Regions from separate parts of the Streptomyces sp. NPDC079167 genome, predicted to be linked through region 2. Evidence: riboswitches for the same ligand, from Rfam matches in the RefSeq annotation. Region 2 holds a riboswitch; the other holds the start of a gene.
The links. A riboswitch is a leader RNA that binds a small molecule or an ion and turns the genes downstream of it on or off. The one in region 2 is predicted to bind S-adenosylmethionine.
Positions count from the first base shown of each region.

Region 1: linked by a shared signal. The riboswitch ahead of AB0P41_RS00235 (aminotransferase class V-fold PLP-dependent enzyme) and the one ahead of thrC (threonine synthase) in region 2 are both predicted to bind S-adenosylmethionine.

Region 1 covers NZ_JBFBLO010000001.1:42,673-51,924, reverse strand. Annotated here, with positions in the region: gene AB0P41_RS00255 (c-type cytochrome) at 56-865, shown strand; gene AB0P41_RS00250 (Rieske 2Fe-2S domain-containing protein) at 862-1,914, shown strand; gene AB0P41_RS00245 (cytochrome bc complex cytochrome b subunit) at 1,911-3,536, shown strand; gene trpD (anthranilate phosphoribosyltransferase) at 3,661-4,725, shown strand; SAM riboswitch class IV at 4,808-4,925, shown strand; gene AB0P41_RS00235 (aminotransferase class V-fold PLP-dependent enzyme) at 5,103-6,479, shown strand; gene AB0P41_RS00230 (Lrp/AsnC ligand binding domain-containing protein) at 6,553-6,834, opposite strand; gene AB0P41_RS00225 (rhomboid family intramembrane serine protease) at 6,831-7,580, opposite strand; gene AB0P41_RS00220 (hypothetical protein) at 7,750-7,992, shown strand; gene AB0P41_RS00215 (NYN domain-containing protein) at 8,030-9,252, shown strand, end outside.
Region 2 covers NZ_JBFBLO010000006.1:256,403-265,654, reverse strand. Annotated here, with positions in the region: gene AB0P41_RS15485 (ROK family protein) at 1-475, opposite strand, end outside; gene AB0P41_RS15480 (extracellular solute-binding protein) at 665-1,942, shown strand; gene AB0P41_RS15475 (DUF3263 domain-containing protein) at 1,957-2,217, shown strand; gene otsB (trehalose-phosphatase) at 2,442-3,290, shown strand; gene AB0P41_RS15465 (trehalose-6-phosphate synthase) at 3,287-4,663, opposite strand; gene AB0P41_RS15460 (glucosyl-3-phosphoglycerate synthase) at 4,734-5,684, opposite strand; SAM riboswitch class I at 5,838-5,965, shown strand; gene thrC (threonine synthase) at 5,984-7,282, shown strand; gene AB0P41_RS15450 (MoaD/ThiS family protein) at 7,310-7,585, shown strand; gene AB0P41_RS15445 (cold-shock protein) at 8,022-8,228, shown strand; gene groL (chaperonin GroEL) at 8,546-9,252, shown strand, end outside.

The sequences.
Region 1 (9,252 bases), on a different contig from region 2:
CCGGGCTCGCACCCACCCATCATCGACGCAGAAGATCCTGACACCGGGGTAATCCGTGAAAAAGCTCTCCGCACGACGACGCCATCCGCTGGCGGCGGTCGTCGTACTACTCCTCGCGCTGGCGGCTACCGGGGGGCTGTACGCCGCGTTCGCGCCTGCGGGTAAGGCGCAGGCCGACGAAACCGCCCAGTCCCTCGCCATCGACGAGGGCAAGAAGCTCTACTCCGTGGGCTGCGCAAGCTGCCACGGATCCGGCGGTCAGGGCACCACCGACGGGCCGTCCCTCGTGGGCGTCGGCTCCGCCGCCGTCGACTTCCAGGTCGGTACCGGACGTATGCCGGCCCAGCAGCCGGGCGCCCAGGTCCCGAAGAAGCCGGTCATCTACAACCAGGCCGAGATCGACCAGCTCGCGGCGTACGTCGCGTCCCTGGGCGCCGGTCCGATCACGCCCACCAAGAGCCAGGTCGACCCCTCGGGCGCGGACGTGGCCAAGGGCGGCGACCTGTTCCGCAACAACTGCGCGCAGTGTCACAACTTCACGGGCAAGGGCGGCGCGCTCACAGAAGGCAAGTCCGCCCCGGACCTCGAAGGCGTGAGCCCGAAGCACATCTACGAGGCCATGCTGACCGGCCCGCAGAGCATGCCGTCCTTCCCGGACAGCACCATGCCGGAGCAGCAGAAGAAAGACATCATCGCGTACGTCCAGACCGTCAACGGCAATGAGTCCGAGTCCCCCGGCGGGCTCTCGCTCGGCGGCCTCGGCCCCGTCAGCGAAGGTCTCTTCGGCTGGATCTTCGGCCTGGGCGGCCTGATCGCCGTCGCCGTATGGGTCGCGGCCCACACCGCTAAGGCCAAGAAGTCATGAGTAGCCAACAGATTCCAGAAGAGAACCTGCCGGTTGAGCAGGGCACCGCGCACGGCGCGGTAGAGGGTGCGGGCGACCCGTTCGCCGACCCGGGGCTGCCGGCCCACAAGCCGCGCATCCAGGACATCGACGAACGGGCCGCGAACCGCTCCGAGCGGGCCGTCGCCTTCATGTTCACGCTGTCCATGCTGGCGACGGTCGGCTTCATCGCCTCGTACGTCATCTTCCCGGTCGACAAGATCGTCTACATCTGGCCGCTGGGCCATGTGAGCGCGCTCAACTTCTCCCTGGGCATGACCCTGGGTCTGGCGCTCTTCCTCATCGGCGCGGGGGCCGTCCACTGGGCGCGCACCCTGATGTCCGACGTGGAGGTGGCCGACGACCGGCACGCCATCGCGGCGGAGCCGGAGGTCAAGGCGAAGGTCATGGCCGACTTCGCGGCCGGCGCCAAGGAGTCCGCGATCGGGCGGCGGAAGCTGATCCGCAACACCATGTTCGGTGCGCTGGCCCTGGTGCCGCTCTCCGGTGTGGTGCTGCTGCGCGACCTCGGTCCGCTGCCGGAGAAGAAGCTCCGCAAGACGCTGTGGGCCAAGGGCAAGCAGCTCGTCAACATGAACACCATGGAGCCGCTGCGTCCCGAGGACGTCGTCGTGGGCTCGCTGACCTTCGCCATGCCCGAGGGCCTGGAGGAGGACGCGCACGACTTCCAGTCGCAGATCGCCAAGGCCGCCCTGATGATCATCCGCATCGAGCCGGACAACATCAAGGACAAGCGCGAGCGCGAGTGGGCCCACGAGGGAATCGTGGCCTTCTCCAAGATCTGCACCCACGTCGGCTGCCCCATCAGCCTGTACGAGCAGCAGACCCACCACGTGCTCTGCCCGTGCCACCAGTCCACCTTCGACCTCTCCGACGGCGCCCGCGTCATCTTCGGTCCGGCCGGTCACCCTCTTCCGCAGCTGCGGATCGGCGTGAACAGCGAGGGCAACCTCGAGGCGCTCGGTGACTTCGAAGAGCCCGTCGGTCCTGCCTTCTGGGAGCGCGGATGAGTACTGCGACAGACACACAGCGCAAGGCGCCCGCCGGCGAGCGGGTGGCCGACTGGGCGGACGGCCGGCTCGGCATCTACAGCCTGGCCAAGTCCAACATGCGCAAGATCTTCCCGGACCACTGGTCCTTCATGCTGGGTGAGATCTGCCTCTACAGCTTCATCATCATCATCCTCACGGGTGTGTACCTGACGCTGTTCTTCAACCCGAGCATGAACGAGGTCGTCTACCACGGCTCGTACGAGCCGATGCAGGGCATCCGGATGTCCGCGGCCTACGCGTCGACGCTGGACATCAGCTTCGACGTCCGCGGTGGTCTGCTGGTCCGCCAGATCCACCACTGGGCCGCGATCATCTTCCTCGCAGGCATGTTCGTCCACATGTTCCGGGTGTTCTTCACCGGGGCGTACCGCAAGCCGCGCGAGATCAACTGGCTGTTCGGCTTCCTGCTGTTCGTGCTCGGCATGTTCACCGGGTTCACCGGCTACTCGCTCCCGGACGACCTGCTCTCCGGTACGGGTGTGCGCTTCACGCAGGGCGCGATCCTGTCGATGCCGATCGTCGGTACGTACATCTCGATGTTCCTGTTCGGCGGGGAGTTCCCCGGCACGGACATCATCTCGAGGTTCTACTCGATCCACATCCTGCTGCTGCCGGGCATCATGCTCGGGCTCGTGGTCGGCCACCTCATCCTGGTCTTCTTCCACAAGCACACGCAGTTCGCCGGCCCGGGCAAGACGAACAAGAACGTCGTCGGCATGCCGCTGCTGCCGGTGTACATGGCCAAGGCCGGAGGGTTCTTCTTCCTGGTCTTCGGCTTCATCGCGATCCTCTCGGCGATCGCCACGATCAACCCGATCTGGGCGCTCGGCCCCTACCGTCCCGACCAGGTGTCCACGGGCGCCCAGCCGGACTGGTACATGGGCTTCGCGGAAGGCTTCGTCCGTGTGATGCCTGGCTGGGAGATCAACCTCTGGGGCCACACGCTGGTCCTGGGCGTGCTCATCCCGCTGGTCCTCTTCGGTGTCGTACTCGGGGCACTCGCCCTGTACCCGTTCATCGAGTCCTGGATCACCGGGGACAAGCGCGAGCACCACATCCTGGACAAGCCGCGCAACGCCCCGACCCGCACCGGACTGGGCGTCGCCTGGGTGACGATCTACTTCGTCATGCTGATCGGCGGCGGCAACGACATCTGGGCGACCCACTTCCACATGTCGCTCAACGCGATCAGCTGGTTCGTACGGATCGCCTTCTTCGTCGGCCCGGTCCTGGCGTTCGTCGTCACCCGGCGGATCTGCCTCGGCCTCCAGCGCCGCGACAAGGAGAAGGTGCTGCACGGGCGCGAGTCCGGCACCATCAAGCGCCTGCCGCACGGTGAGTTCGTGGAGATCCACGAGCCGCTCAGCCAGGAGCAGCTGCACACGCTCACGGCGCACGAGCAGTACAAGCCGCTCGAGATCGGCCCGCGGGTCGACAAGAACGGCGTCGAGCGCAAGCCGTCGGCAGTGCAGAGGCTGCGGGCCAGGCTCAGCAGGAGCTACTACGGCGAGGACAACCAGATCGCCAAGCCCACCGCCGAGGAGTACAAGGAGATCACCAGCGGCCACGGCCACCACTGATCACCTCAGCTGACCGCCACAGCAGGAGCCCCGTCCATCCGATGGACGGGGCTCTTCGCTGTCCCCGGGCCTGGATAGGGTGGGAGACATCCTTGTACCGGCTGTGGACCCCCAGGAGCGGACCATGAACGTTGTGACCCCGGACGGCGGCGACAGCGTGGCGGACCGTACCTGGCCCGGCGTGCTGACCCCCCTGCTGCGCGGCGAGCACCTGGGCGCGGACGACACCGCGTGGGCCATGGACCGCATCATGAGCGGCGAGGCCACGGACGTGCAGATCGCCGGCTTCGCCGTCGCGCTGCGGACCAAGGGAGAGACCGTCGACGAGGTCACCGGACTCGTCCGCGCCATGTACGAGCACGCCCACACCATCGAGGTGCCCGGCCGTACGGTCGACATCGTGGGGACCGGCGGCGATATGGCCAAGACGGTCAACATCTCCACCATGTCGGCGATCGTCGTCGCGGGGACGGGCGCGAAGGTCGTCAAGCACGGCAACCGTGCCTCCTCCTCGGCGAGCGGCGCCTCCGACGTACTGGAGAAGCTCGGCGTCAACCTCGAACTGACGCCGCAGCGCGTCGTCGCGGTGGCGGAGGAGGCGGGCATCACCTTCTGCTTCGCGGTGAAGTTCCACCCCGCCCTGCGGTACGCGGCCAGGGCGCGCAAGGAGCTGGGCACGCAGACCACCTTCAACATCCTGGGACCGCTCACCAACCCGGCCCGGGTGCGCTCCCAGGCCATCGGGGTCGCCGACCCGAAGATGGCGCCCATCGTCGCGGGCGTGCTGGCGGACCGGGGGAATTCGGCGCTCGTCTTCCGGGGCGACGACGGCCTCGACGAGCTGACCACCACCGCGACCTCGCGGGTCTGGATCGTCCGCGACGGAACCGTGCGTGAGCAGGCCTTCGACCCGCGCGACGTCGGCCTGGACCTGGTCCCCGTCGAGGCGCTGCGCGGCGCGGACTCCTCGTACAACGCGGATGTGGCCCGTCGGCTGCTCGACGGGGAGACCGGCCCCGTGCGCGACGCGGTTCTGCTGAACTCGGCTGCCGCGCTGGTCGCGCTGGACCCGGGCGAGGGTTCTCTGGACGAGCAGCTCTCGGCCGGGATCACGCGCGCCGCGCAGTCGATCGACTCGGGTGCGGCCAGGAGCGCGCTGGAGCGCTGGGTGGCGGCCAGCAACGCCTGAGCGCGCATGGTGGGCAGGGGCGCAGTCCGGATCGCGGACTGCGCCCTTGCGCGTCGCCGTGGGTATGGCAAGATGCTGCGCAGGTCATGAGTGACAGCGACTACGGCCCCGGCCCGCTGTCCGGCAACCCTCCGTCCGTGGCGGGGTGCCCCGGGTGAAGACCAGGCCGCAGGCAGCGAGGTCTGTGGCAAGCGCGGGCCCCTCGGCATCGTTGGATGCCACCCCTTGGGGTCCTGGTCCCAGGGAGCCTTCTGTGAGCAAGCGAATGCGATAGGGCACCACGCCCTCCTCCGCACCCCCCTTTTTTCTTACGTTCCCGCGCTGCCGCGCACCGCCGCCGGCGCGAGGATCTCGCCTGCCTCTTACGGGAGTTCGTCATGTCTGTCTCCACCGTTGCCGTCGACCAGACCATTTGTGCCCCGCTGCCGGTTCTGGGTGCCGATGTCACCGTTCCGCTCGTCACCGGCGGAGACGTCACCTACGCCGCTCTCGACTACGCGGCCAGTGCCCCGGCGCTCCAGCGGGTCTGGGACGACGTGGCCGCCTACGCCCCGTACTACGGCAGCGTGCACCGCGGCGCCGGCTATCTCTCGCAGCTCTCCACCGACCTGTTCGAGAACAGCCGCGAGACCGTCGCGGAGTTCCTCGGCTGCCGCGCGGAGGACCAGGTGGTCTTCACCCGCTCGACGACCGACTCCCTCAACCTGCTCGCCGCCGCGCTGCCCGCCGACTGCGAGGTGTTCGTGTTCGAGACCGAGCACCACGCCTCGCTGCTGCCCTGGCGGGATGCCCGGGTGACCTGCCTCGACGCCCCGCGCACCCCGGACCAGGCGGTCGCCACACTGGAGCGCGCCCTGGCCGGCCGTGACCCCTACGGGCCGGCGCTGGTCTGCGTCACGGGCGCGTCCAACGTCACCGGTGAGCTGTGGCCGGTGAGGGAACTGGCCGCCGCCGCCCACGCCCACGGTGCGCGCATCGTGCTGGACGCGGCGCAGCTGGCGCCCCACCACCCGGTGGACATCGCCGAGCTCGATGTCGACTGGGTCGCCTTCTCCGGGCACAAGCTGTACGCACCCTTCGGCTCGGGCGTCCTCGCGGGCCGCGCCGACTGGCTGGTGGACGCGGAGCCTTACCTCGCCGGCGGCGGCGCCTCCCGTAAGGTCGCCCGGCGCGCCGACGGCGGTGTGGACGTCGAGTGGCACACCACGGCGGCCCGGCACGAGGCGGGATCGCCCAATGTCATCGGCGTCTACTCCATCGCCGCGGCCTGCAAGGCGCTGACCGAGGCCGGATTCGACCGGCTGGTCGCCCGGGAGCAGCAGCTGGTGACCCGTGTCCGTGAGGGGCTCGCCGACGTCCCCGAGGTGAAGGTGCTCTCGCTCTTCGGTGACGACGCCCCGAGGGTCGGCGTCATCTCCTTCGTGGTCGAGGGATGGAACAGCTCGCACTTCGCCGCGGCGCTCTCCGCCGAGTACGGCATCGGGGTGCGCGACGGACTGTTCTGCGCGCACCCGCTGGTGCGGACCCTGCTGGGCAGCGAGCCGCAGGAGCCGGGCGAGTGCGGCGCGCCGGAGGCCGCGCCGGGGGAGAAGTCGCTCAACGCCATCCGGGTGAGCTTCGGCGCCGGCACGCCGGACGAGCACATCGAGCGTTTCCTGGGTGCCGTCCGGGAGCTGGTCGGCCAGGGCGCCCGCTGGACCTACCGCACCGAGGAGGGCCGCTGCGTCCCCGACCGGGGTGCCGCCCAGGTCTGAGCGGGTCCGGACACGGCTCCGGCCGGGGACGGGAGGCGTCTCGCCCCGTCCCCGGCCGGAGCCGTACGCGGTCTCAGGCGTCGAGCCCGATGGCGAAGGCCGCCTCGAGGTCGTGCTGCGAGTAGGTACGGAAGGCCACATGGGTGTCGGTGCCCTCGACGCCCTGGATCTTGCTGATCCGGCCCGGGATGACGTCGGCCAGATCGTCGTGCCGGGCGACCCGGACCATGGCGATCAGGTCGTACGTCCCGGTGACCGAGAAGACCTCGCTGACACTGTCCAGCGCGGCGATGGCCTCGGCGATCTCGGGAATCCGGTCCACGCTGGTTTTGATGAGCACGATCGCGGTGATCACGGCTGGCTTTCTCCCTCAGTGGCCGTGGCTGGAGACTTCACTCTAGTCCCCCCGAACCGGACCCAGGCGTAGAGGAACCCGGCCGCGAAACCCGCCACGTGCGCGAGGTACGCCACGCCCGGCCCGCTCCCCGCGCTCCGCGCCGCCAGCCACTGCAGGACGAACCAGAACACGAGCACGATCCAGGCGGGGAAGCGCAGCGGCAGGAAGAAGAGGAAGGGGAAGAGGCTGGTGACACGGGCCTTGGGGAAGAGGAAGAGGAACGCGCCGAGCACCGCCGAGATCGCACCCGACGCGCCGACCAGCGTCTGGTCGGAGTCCGCGTGCGCGACCGCGTAGGCCACCAGGGCGAAGTAGCCGCAGGCGAGGTAGAAGACGGTGAACTCGGTGCGGCCCATGCGTTCCTCGGCCATCGCGCCGAACACGTAGAGGAAGAGCATGTTGCCCAGCAGGTGCAGCCAGCTGCCGTGGACGAAGAGCGCGGTGAGCGGGGTCAGGGCCGCGCGGGCCGAGCCCTCCAGGAGCTCGGCGGGGATCACGCCCCAGCGCTCGAAGTACCCGGCCTGAGCCGCCAGCAGTGCGTCGGCACTGCCGTGGACGGGGTTGAAACCGGAGAGCGGACTGATCAGGAACACCGCGCAGCAGAGCGCGATCAGCCCGTACGTGACCGGGGCGCCGCCCGCCGCGGCCGCGGCCCGGAGCTCTCCGGCCCGCCTCCGCCAGTGGACTTCTCGCCGAATGGTCACGTGCAGAGCATGACGCACCGGGCGAGAACGGGACAGACCGCCTCGCCGTGTCGATAGGTATGCGCAAGGCCGTAGGGTTGCGGCAGGACATCCGCAGTTCGACGGCGCACCGCGAGATCGAAGCCTGGGCACGCACGAGACTCGACGAACGACGAAAGAGGACGCAACGATGACGACGGTTCCCCAGCCGACGGACGGGACCCGCTGGCGCTGCACGCTCTGCGGCAACCTGACCCGTTTCGATGTGACGCGCTCCTCCAAGGTCGTGGAGTACGTGCACCTCGACCTGGCCGGGGAGTCGAGTATCGAGGAGCGCGAGGTGGTCAGTGAGACCATCGAGTCGGTGCGCTGTCGTTGGTGCAACGCCGTGGACCAGATCGAACTGGTCGACAGGCCCGGTGCCGACTCCTGACGGGGCCGTGCGGACAGACATATTGGGGTGATGGATGGTGGAGCAGCCGACAGGCGGCGCCGGACCGGCCGACGCGGCCGACGGCACCGCGGAGTCGCTCGACCGTCCGCTGCCCGAGGGCGTACGCCGCAAGGTGGTGGCGCTGGTCTCGGACGCCTTCGGCGGTCTGACCGTCGGCGAACTCCCCGCCCAGCTCCGGCAGTACGCCCGTTTCACCCCGAGCAGGCGGGCCAAGTTCGCCGGTAACGCGATGGCCGCGGCCCTGGAGAGCGATCCGGTGTTCCGCCGGCGCATCGGTGAGCGGATCGGCCAGTCCCAGCCGGAGCTGGCCGACGCCCTCGCCTCCGGCGCCTCGCCCGCCGCCGCCGACCCCGTCGATGTGGCGGCGGCCGCCTACGTGCTGCGGCCGGCCGGCTGGGTCAAGCTGGTGGCCGCGGCCGGCGAGGAGGTCCAGCGGGCGCACGCCGAGCGTGCGGACGAGGAGACCAGGCGCGAGCTGGAGCGGCTGCGTGAGGAACTCGACCGCGCCCGCGGCCAGACCAGGGCCGACACCGAGCGGCTGCGCTCGGAGCTGGACGCCTCCCGCAAGGAGACCGACTCCCTGCACCGCAAACTGCGCAGCGCCCTCAGCGAGGTGAAGCGCAGAGAGGCCGCTCTGCGCAAGGCCGGCGCCGAGACCGACGCCGTACGGGCCGAGGCCGCGGCCCAGGTCTCCGCGGCCGAGAGCGAGTCCCGGCGGCTCAAGGCACGACTGGCCGAGGCGGAGGCCTCGGTCGAGGCGGGCCGCCGGGCGGCCAGGGAGGGGCGCTCGGTGGAGGACATGCGGCTGCGGCTGCTCCTGGACACCGTGCTCGACGCGGCACAGGGTCTCCGCCGCGAACTGGCCCTGCCCCCCTCCTCGCTCCGCCCCGCGGACGGCGTCGAAGCCGTGGAGCCCGGCCGGATGTCACCGAAGGACATTGCCGCCAGGGCTCTTTCGGAGACCGACCCGGCGCTGCTCGACCAGCTGCTCGCCCTGCCGCAGGCGCATCTCATCGTCGACGGCTACAACGTCACCAAGACCGGCTATCCGCAGATGCCGCTGGAGAAGCAGCGGTTGCGCCTCCTGGGCGGCCTCTCGGTCCTCGCGGCGCAGACCGGGGCCGAGATGACCTGTGTCTTCGACGGCGCCGAACTGGCCGCCCCGGTCCTGCTCGCACCGCCCCGCGGGGTCCGCGTCCTCTTCAGCAAGGCGGGTGTGACCGCGGACGAGCTGATCCG
Region 2 (9,252 bases):
CGTGGGCGCCCGCCTCGATGGTGCCCGCTATGCCGATGGCGCCGGCGATCCCGGTGCCCAGCGGTACGAAAAGGAAGCGGTCCGCTCCCTGGCCGGCGCCGATCCGCCCTTCGGCGAGGCCGCCGGTCCGCACGTCGTGGCCGAGCGCGACGGGTACGCCGCCGAGCCGCTCGCCGAGCAGTTCGCGCAGGGGTAGGTCGCGCCAGCCCAGGTTGGCGGAGTAGACGGCGATCCCGCGCTCCGCGTCGACGATGCCGGGCACGGCGACCCCGGCGGCGACGGCGCTCTCGCCGAGGTGCTCGGTGCCGTACGCGCGGAGGTCCTCTGCGAAGCCGAGGATCGTCTCCACGACGGCTTCCGCACCGCGGTCCCTGCCGGTGGCCCGGCGCGCCTCGTGGAGCAGGGTGCCGTCGGCCCCGACCAGAGCGGCCTTCATTCCTGTGCCGCCCACATCGAGGGCGATGACGTGTCTCACGGGAGACAGTTTCGCCCGCCGACCCCTAAAAGGTCTAGTCCACTATCGTGGTTTGTTGAGCACCCATACAAAACGGCCCTGCTAGATTGCCGAATCGATACGCAGGTGGTGTAGACCTCGTGCGGTCGTGAGGCGGTATCGCCGGGTTCGCAGTCGGCAGCGGAGGTGTCCGCGTCGACCGAGGTAGGGATGGGCAAGGCTGTGCAGCGGCGCTATGTGGGTCTGACCGCGGTGGTGGCCGCATTCGGGATGACGGCGACGTTGTCGGGGTGCGGTTCGGACACCGGGGGCGGCGACGTCACCCTGCGGCTGGTCGCGGCCGACTACGGCACGAACGCGGAGAACAGCTCCCAGAAGTACTGGGACGACGTCGCCGGGAAGTTCGAGAAGGCCAACCCCGACATCAAGGTCGAGGTCAGCGTCTACTCCTGGAAGGACGTCGACCGCGAGGTAGCCGAGATGGTGAAGGCCGGCAAGGCCCCCGACATCGCGCAGATCGGCGCGTACGCCGACTACGCCAAGGCGGGCAAGCTCTACGCCGCCGACGAGATGATCGCCATCCGCACCGGGTCCAACTTCCTGCCCTCGCTCACGGACGCGGGTGAGGTCGACAACACCCTGTACGGCCTGCCGTTCGTCGCCAGCACCCGGCTGCTCTTCTACAACAAGGGCCTCTTCGCCAAGGCTGGCCTCGGGGCGCCGCAGACCTGGGACGACATCCAGAGCGACGCCGCCGCGCTCAAGGAGCGCGGGGTGACCTACCCCTTCGCCCTGCCGCTCGGCCAGGAGGAGTCCCAGGCGGAGACGCTGATGTGGCTGCTCAGCGGGGGCGGCGGTTACACGGACGAGGTCGGCAACTACAACATCGACTCCCAGGCCAACATAGAAACCTTCAAGTGGCTGAAGAACAACCTCGTGGGCAAGGGTCTCACCGGCCCCGTCGCCCCGGGGAAGCTCGACCGGGCGAAGGCATTCGACGCGTTCACCGACGGCGACGTCGGCATGCTCAACGGCCACCCGACGCTGATGCAGGAGGCCGAGAAGAAGGGCGTCGAGGTCGGCATGGTCCCGCTGCCCGGGATCGAAGGGCCGACCAAGGGCTCGATGGGTGTCGCGGACTGGATGATGGGCTTCAAGCAGAACGGCCACCGGGCTGAGATCGGCAAGTTCCTCGACTTCGCCTACACGGACGAGAACGTGCTCGCCTTCGCCGACCAGTACGACCTGCTGCCCGTGACCGGCACCGCGTCCACCGCGATGGAGGCCGACGGCAAGCACAAGCAGCTGCGCGAGTTCCTGTCGGCGCTGCCGAACTCGCAGCTGTACCCGTTCGGCAAGACGTCGTGGGCGCAGGCCAGCGAGAGCATCAAGGAGAAGATCGGCTCCGCGGTCGAGCCCGGCGGCAACCCGGAGAGCGTGCTGGGGACCATCGCGACCCAGGCGCGGCAGGCGGAGAGCGCCGAGTAGGTAGGTTGGTTCATATGACCGGCCCTCCCACTGACGACGCGGACTCCGCCGCCCCGCTCTCCGGCCAGGAACGCGCGGTGCTGGCCCTGGAGCGGCGCTCCTGGCCGGGCCCCGGCGCGAAGGAGCGCGCGATCCGGGAAGACCTGGGTATCTCGCCGGTCCACTACTACCAGCTGCTCAACGCGCTCCTGGACGACCGGCGGGCGCTGGAGGCGGATCCGGTGACGGTGAACCGGCTGCGGCGGGTGCGGGATGCGAGGCGGGGGCGGCGCTGAGCGCCGACTGCCGCGGCTGGTTTGGCTCCCGTCAGTGCCGGGGCTCCGCCCCGGACCCCGCGCCTCAAACGCCGGCGGGGCTGGGATTGGTCCTGTGCGCCTCAAGTGCCGCGGGGCTGGATGCTGCCCCGGTGGGCGGGGGAGGCCGGCGGGGCTGGGATTGGCCCTGTGTCTCGAACGCCGGCGGGGCTGGCATCGGCCCTGCTCACCGCTACGCTCGGGCCATGGGCAATCCGGCACACCCCATCCCGACCCCGTCCACCCAGGCCGGCCGCGAAGGCCTCGCCGCGCTCCTGGCCCGTCCCTCCCGTGCGGTCGTCGCACTGGACTTCGACGGCACGCTCGCCGACATCGTCCCGGACCCGGAGCGGTCCCGGGCGCACCCCGATGTCGTTCCGGCCCTCTCCGCGCTCGCCCCCCGCGTCGCCGCCGTCGCAGTCATCACCGGCCGCCCGGCCGACACCGCCGTACGGTACGGAGGCTTCGCGGGAGCACCGGGCCTGGACCATCTCGTCGTCCTGGGCCACTACGGCGCCGAACGCTGGGACGCCGCCACCGCCACCGTCCACGCCCCTCCGCCGGACCCCGGAGTGGAAGCCGTACGGGCGGAGCTCCCCGCGGTGCTGGAAGGGGCGGACAGCGGCATCTGGGTCGAGGAGAAGGGCGGTCGCGCGGTCGCCGTGCACACCCGCCGTGCCGCCGACCCGCAGGCCGCCTTCGAGGCCCTGCGCGCTCCGCTGGGCAGCCTGGCCGCGCGCCACGGCCTGATCGTCGAGCCGGGCCGCCTCGTCCTGGAATTGCGCCCGCCGGGCATGGACAAGGGCGTGGCGCTGGAGGAGTACGTGAAGGAGACCGGCGCCGAGACGGTGCTCTACGCCGGTGACGACCTCGGCGACCTCGCCGCGTACGCCGCCGTGGAGAGGCTCCGCACCCAGGGCGCCGCCGGCCTGCTGGTGTGCAGCGGCACCGAGGTCCCCGAACTCGCCGACCGGGCCGACCTGCTGCTGCCGGGCCCGGCGGCGGTCGCGGAACTGCTCCGCTCCGTCGCCGGGCGGGTCACGCGGGCCTCCTAGGCCCGCAGCGCGTCGAGCTGGTCCAGGAACCACTGCTGCGGTGGCAGTGCGGTCGCGGCGGCGGCCAGGCGCTTCGAGCGGGCGCCGCGCTCGTCGGGGTCCATCGTGAGACCCTCGTGCAGCGCCGCCGCCGTGGCCGACACGTCGTACGGGTTGACCACGATCGCGTCCTCGCCCAGCTCCTCGTACGCCCCCGCCTCGCGGGACAGCACCAGTGCGCAGCCGTGGTCCGAGACGACCGGGACCTCCTTGGCGACGAGGTTCATGCCGTCGCGGATCGGGTTGACCAGGGCCACGTCCGCCAGCCGGTACGCCGCGAGGGAGCGGGCGAAGTCGTCGTCGACGTGGAGCAGGACCGGGGTCCAGCCCTCCGTGCCGTACTCCGCGTTGATCGCGTCGGCGACCCGCTGTACCTCCGCCGTGTAGTCGCGGTAGACCGCGAGGTCCTGCCGGGACGGGTAGGCGAAGGCGATGTGCACCACCCGCTCGCGCCATTCGGGGCGCTCCTCCAGCAGCGCACGGTAGGCGTGGAGGCCGCGCACGATGTTCTTGGAGAGCTCCGTGCGGTCCACCCGCACGATCGTGCGTCGGTCCGCGCCGATCTGCTCCCGCAGGATCTCCATGCGCTCGTCCACGTCCGCCTCGTGGGAGCGGCGGCGCAGGAAGTCCCCGTCGGCGCCCAGCCCGTGCACCCCGATCCGGGTGCGGCCGGTGCCGCCGAGGATCTCCGTGCAGCAGCCGATGAAGGCGTCCGCCCAGCGGCGGGTGAGGAACGCGGCGCGGTCGGCGCCCAGGATGCCGTTGAGCAGCTGCTCGCCGATGTCGTCGGGCAGCAGCCTGAAGTAGTCGACGGGCGCCCAAGGGGTGTGCGAGAAGTGCCCGATCCGCAGGTCGGGGCGGAGTTCGCGCAGTATGCCGGGGACCAGCGAGAGGTGGTAGTCCTGCACCAGGACCGCCGCCCCCTCGCCCGCCTCCTCGGCGAGCGCCTCGGCGAAGGCCCGGTTGTACGCCTCGAAGGAGGCCCACTGCCGGCGGAACTCCGCGTCGAAGACGGGCTCCACCGGCGTCTCGTAGATCATGTGGTGGACGAACCAGAGCACGGAGTTCGCGATGCCGTTGTACGCGTCGGCGTGGACCCCGGCGTCGATGTCGAGCATCCGGACGCCGGGCTCGGAGACCCCCCGCCGGACCGCCTCGCGGTCGCCGTCGCCGAGTGCGGCGCACACCCACAGCTTGTCGTCGACGGCGCTGAGGCCGGAGACGAGCCCGCCCCCGCCCCGTTTCGAGTCGAGCGTGCCGTCCTCCCGCCGGGTGTACGACACCGGGCCGCGGTTGGACGCGACGAGTACCTGGGCAGCGTGCTCGGAGACCATGTACCCGAACCTAGCCCGTTCGGGAAGCCGCCAAACGTGAAGCGTCCGCGGAGCCGGGCGTGGAGAACCGTTACGCCGCGTTCCGCGAGGCGTACTCCGCGATCTCCCGCATCGGGGGGCGCTCCTCGGTGTCCACCGCATGGGTGTGCGGGACGAATCCGTCGGGCCCCCGCTCGAACTGGGTGATCTCGGGGCGCACGAGGGCGCCCCGGGAGAGCCGCAGCTGTGCCGTGCGGTAGATCGTGGCGGCCATCCGGCCGAGGGCCTGGCCGTCCTGGTGGCGGTGTTTGCGTACGCCGACGTCGACCTGGGCCAGTGCGTCCAGGCCGACCGTGTGCAGCGCGTCTACGAGCAGGCCCAGCTCCACCCCGTAACCGACGGGGAAGGGAAGCTGCTCCAGGAGGGAGCGCCGCACCGCGTACTCGCCGCCCAGCGGCTGTACGAAGCCGGCCAGCCGCGGCCAGTGCAGATTGAGCAGCGGGCGGGCCACCAGTTCGGTCACCCGGCCGCCCTGGCCTGCGGCGTCGCCCAGCGGCCGGTCGTACATGGCCTTCACGAAGTGCACCGAGGGGTCGGTCAGCAGCGGGCCGACGGTCCCGGAGACGAAGTCGGCGGAGAAGTCCTTGAGGTCCGCGTCGACGAAGCAGACGATGTCCCCGCCGGTCACCAGCAGTGAGCGCCACAGGACCTCGCCCTTGCCGGGGAGGGCGGGGATACGGGGGAGGATCGCGTCCCGGTGCACGACCCGGGCGCCGGCCAGCCGTGCCTCGTCGGCGGTGCGGTCGGTGGATCCGGAGTCGATCACCACCAGTTCGTCGACGAGCTGGACCTTCTCCATCAGCTCGCGCCGGATCTCCGCGACGATCGCGCCGACCGTCGCCTCCTCGTTCAGCGCGGGCAGGACCACGCTCACGCGCGAGCGGTGCGGATCCTTCGCCCGCGCGGCCGTGAGCCGGTCCGGCGGGCGGTCGGCAGCAGACCAGGAACGCCTGGTCAGCCAGCGTTCCACCTCTTCCAGCACGGTCGATACTCCCTGTATGTGATCCATCTCGCGGTTCGGACGACTATCTCAACCGTCCGGTGCTTCGGTTACAGTCTTGAACAACGCGGATGACCCTCGCATGTCGGGGTCGGTCCGCGAATAAACGCCCGGATCCATGGTCCGGTGCCATAGCGCTCATCCAGAGGGACTGAGGGAACGGCCCGTCGAAGTCCCGGCAACCCTCCTGCCGACCGCGAGGTCACGGTGGGGAAGGTGCCAATTCCGTCTTGTGGCGAAATACGTCGCAAGGAAGATGAGGAGAAAGGGCCTCCGCCATCATGGCCGTGCAGACAGTTGCAGCCGACACCAATACCTCCGCAGTGGACCTCGGTCCCGCCGCGGCACTTTCCTGCCGCGAATGCGGCGAGCGTTTCGAGCTCGGTCCCATTTTCGCCTGTGCGTCCTGTTTCGGGCCGCTCGAAGTGGCGTACGACCTGCCGAGCGGCTCCCCCGAAGAGCTGAAGAAGCGCATCGCCGAGGGCCCGAACAACATCTGGCGCTACGCGCCGCTGCTGCCGGTTCCCTCCGATGTCGCGGACAAGCCCAACATCAACCCCGGTTTCACGAAGCTGGTCAAGGCCGACAACCTCGCCCGCGAACTGGGCGTGACCGGTGGTCTGTACGTCAAGGACGACTCCGGCAACCCGACGCACTCCTTCAAGGACCGTGTCGTCGCCATCGCCGTCGAGGCCGCCCGCGCCTTCGGGTTCACCACCCTCTCCTGCTCCTCCACCGGCAACCTCGCCGGTGCGGTGGGCGCCGCCGCCGCCCGCGCCGGCTTCCGCTCCTGCGTGTTCATCCCGCACGACCTGGAGCAGGGCAAGGTCGTCATGGCCGCGGTGTACGGCGGCGAGCTGGTCGGCATCGAGGGCAATTACGACGACGTCAACCGCTTCTGCTCGGAGCTCATCGGCGACCCGCTCGGCGAGGGCTGGGGCTTCGTCAACGTCAACCTCCGGCCGTACTACGGCGAGGGCTCCAAGACCCTGGCGTACGAGATCTGTGAGCAGCTCGGCTGGCAGCTGCCCGACCAGCTCGTCATCCCGATCGCGTCCGGCTCGCAGCTCACGAAGATCGACAAGGGGCTGCAGGAGCTGATCAAGCTCGGTCTCGTCGAGGACAAGCCGTACAAGATCTTCGGTGCCCAGGCCGAGGGCTGCTCCCCGGTCTCCACCGCCTTCAAGGCCGGCCACGACGTGGTGCGTCCGCAGAAGCCGAACACCATCGCCAAGTCCCTGGCGATCGGCAACCCGGCCGACGGCCCCTACGTCCTGGACATCGCCCGGCGCACCGGCGGCGCGGTGGAGGACGTGAACGACGAGCAGGTCGTCGACGCGATCAAGCTGCTGGCCCGCACCGAGGGCATCTTCGCGGAGACCGCGGGCGGGGTGACGGTCGGCGTGACGAAGAAGCTGATCGACGCCGGCCTGCTCGACCCGTCCCTCACCACCGTCGTCCTGAACACCGGTGACGGACTGAAGACGCTCGACGCGGTCGCCCCGACGACCGGCCTGTCGGCGACGATCCGGCCCAGCCTGGACGCGTTCCGCGACGCGGGCCTCGCCGCCGCCAACTGACACCCGAGACCGAAGGAAGGCACCCACATGAGCGTCAAGGTCCGTATCCCCACCATCCTCCGCACCTACACGGGCGGTCAGGCCGAGGTCCCGGCCGAGGGTGCGACCCTCTCCGAGGTCATCGCGTCCCTGGAGCAGAACCACCCGGGCATCGGTGCCCGTGTCCTGGACGACCAGGGCAAGCTGCGCCGCTTCGTCAACGTGTACGTCAACGACGACGACGTGCGCTTCGAGGGCGGCCTGGACGCGGTCACCCCGGACGGCGCCGGTGTGTCGATCATTCCGGCCGTCGCCGGAGGCTGACCGCCCGGGGCCTTTCGGCGCCCGACCGCATGACGTGAGCCCAGTGGCCCCCTCCGCCGGAAAGCGGAGGGGGCCATTCTGCATGGTTGAGCACGGTACAGTTGGGGAAGTCCCCGCAGCTGCCCGTGCCGCCCGCATATGAGAATGCGCCCGGCCGCGACAAGAAGCAGCCAAAGTAAGTGAACTCCTTGCGGCATAAGTGGCCTTTGTCAGGCCCGACTTGCCCTGGAATCCTATGAATTCCCCCATTGCGGGCAGTCGCCTGTGCCCAGAATTCTCGTCCGATTGACCTGTTGCAGAGGGCAGTTGGGCAGATACATTCGGCCGCGGTCGACGCGTTCCGGCGCACGCCACCCTCTCCTGTCGGAGGGTGAGTTCTGACCCGGGCCCGCGAAGTGCGGCGCTCGTGCAAGGGCCAGTAATAGGGGAGTTAGGCATGGCTCAGGGCACCGTCAAGTGGTTCAACGCGGAGAAGGGGTACGGCTTCATCGCGGTCGACGGTGGTGCGGATGTTTTCGTCCACTACAGCGCGATCCAGATGGACGGGTACCGCACCCTCGAAGAGGGTCAGCGAGTTGAATTCGAGATCTCGCAGGGCCAGAAGGGGCCCCAGGCGGACATGGTCAAGCTCGCCGTCGGCTGAGCTCGGCGCGGTCGTCCGACGACACTACTCACGCACGTGAGGCCCGTACCCCGGCCGGGGGTACGGGCCTCACGTGCGTCCGCGTCACTCCCCGGACGCCTTGAGGTTGTCCACATCCGAGGGGGACGCTTGCACTCGAAGGGGTCGAGTGCTAATCATTGGCGTTAGCACTCTCCAGGTGAGAGTGACAGAAACTTGGACCGGGCCGGTGAGGCCCGCAGGCCCGGTGGGGCAAGGAACCACTGAGCACGCTGGCCGTCCGTCGCGGGCGCCACTCGGTCCGGAGAATCCACCCCTGTCCGGGAGGACCACTTCACATGGCCAAGATCATCGCGTTCGACGAGGAGGCACGGCGCGGTCTCGAGCGCGGGATGAACCAGCTCGCCGACGCCGTCAAGGTCACCCTCGGCCCCAAGGGCCGTAACGTCGTCCTCGAGAAGAAGTGGGGCGCGCCCACGATCACCAACGATGGTGTTTCCATCGCCAAGGAGATCGAGCTCGAGGACCCGTACGAGAAGATCGGTGCGGAGCTGGTCAAGGAGGTCGCCAAGAAGACGGACGACGTCGCCGGCGACGGTACGACCACCGCCACCGTTCTCGCCCAGGCGCTCGTCCGCGAGGGCCTGCGCAACGTCGCCGCGGGTGCCAACCCGATGGCTCTGAAGCGTGGCATCGAGAAGGCCGTCGAGGCCGTCTCCGCCGCTCTGCTGGAGCAGGCGAAGGACGTGGAGACCAAGGAGCAGATCGCTTCGACGGCCTCCATCTCCGCTGCCGACACCGAGATCGGCGCCAAGATCGCCGAGGCGATGGACAAGGTCGGCAAGGAAGGCGTCATCACCGTCGAGGAGTCCCAGACCTTCGGTCTGGAGCTCGAGCTCACGGAGGGTATGCGCTTCGACAAGGGCTACATCTCGGCCTACTTCGCCACCGACATGGAGCGTATGGAGTCGTCCTTCGACGACCCGTACATCCTGATCGTCAACTCCAAGATCAGCAACGTGAAGGACCTCCTTCCGCTGCTCGA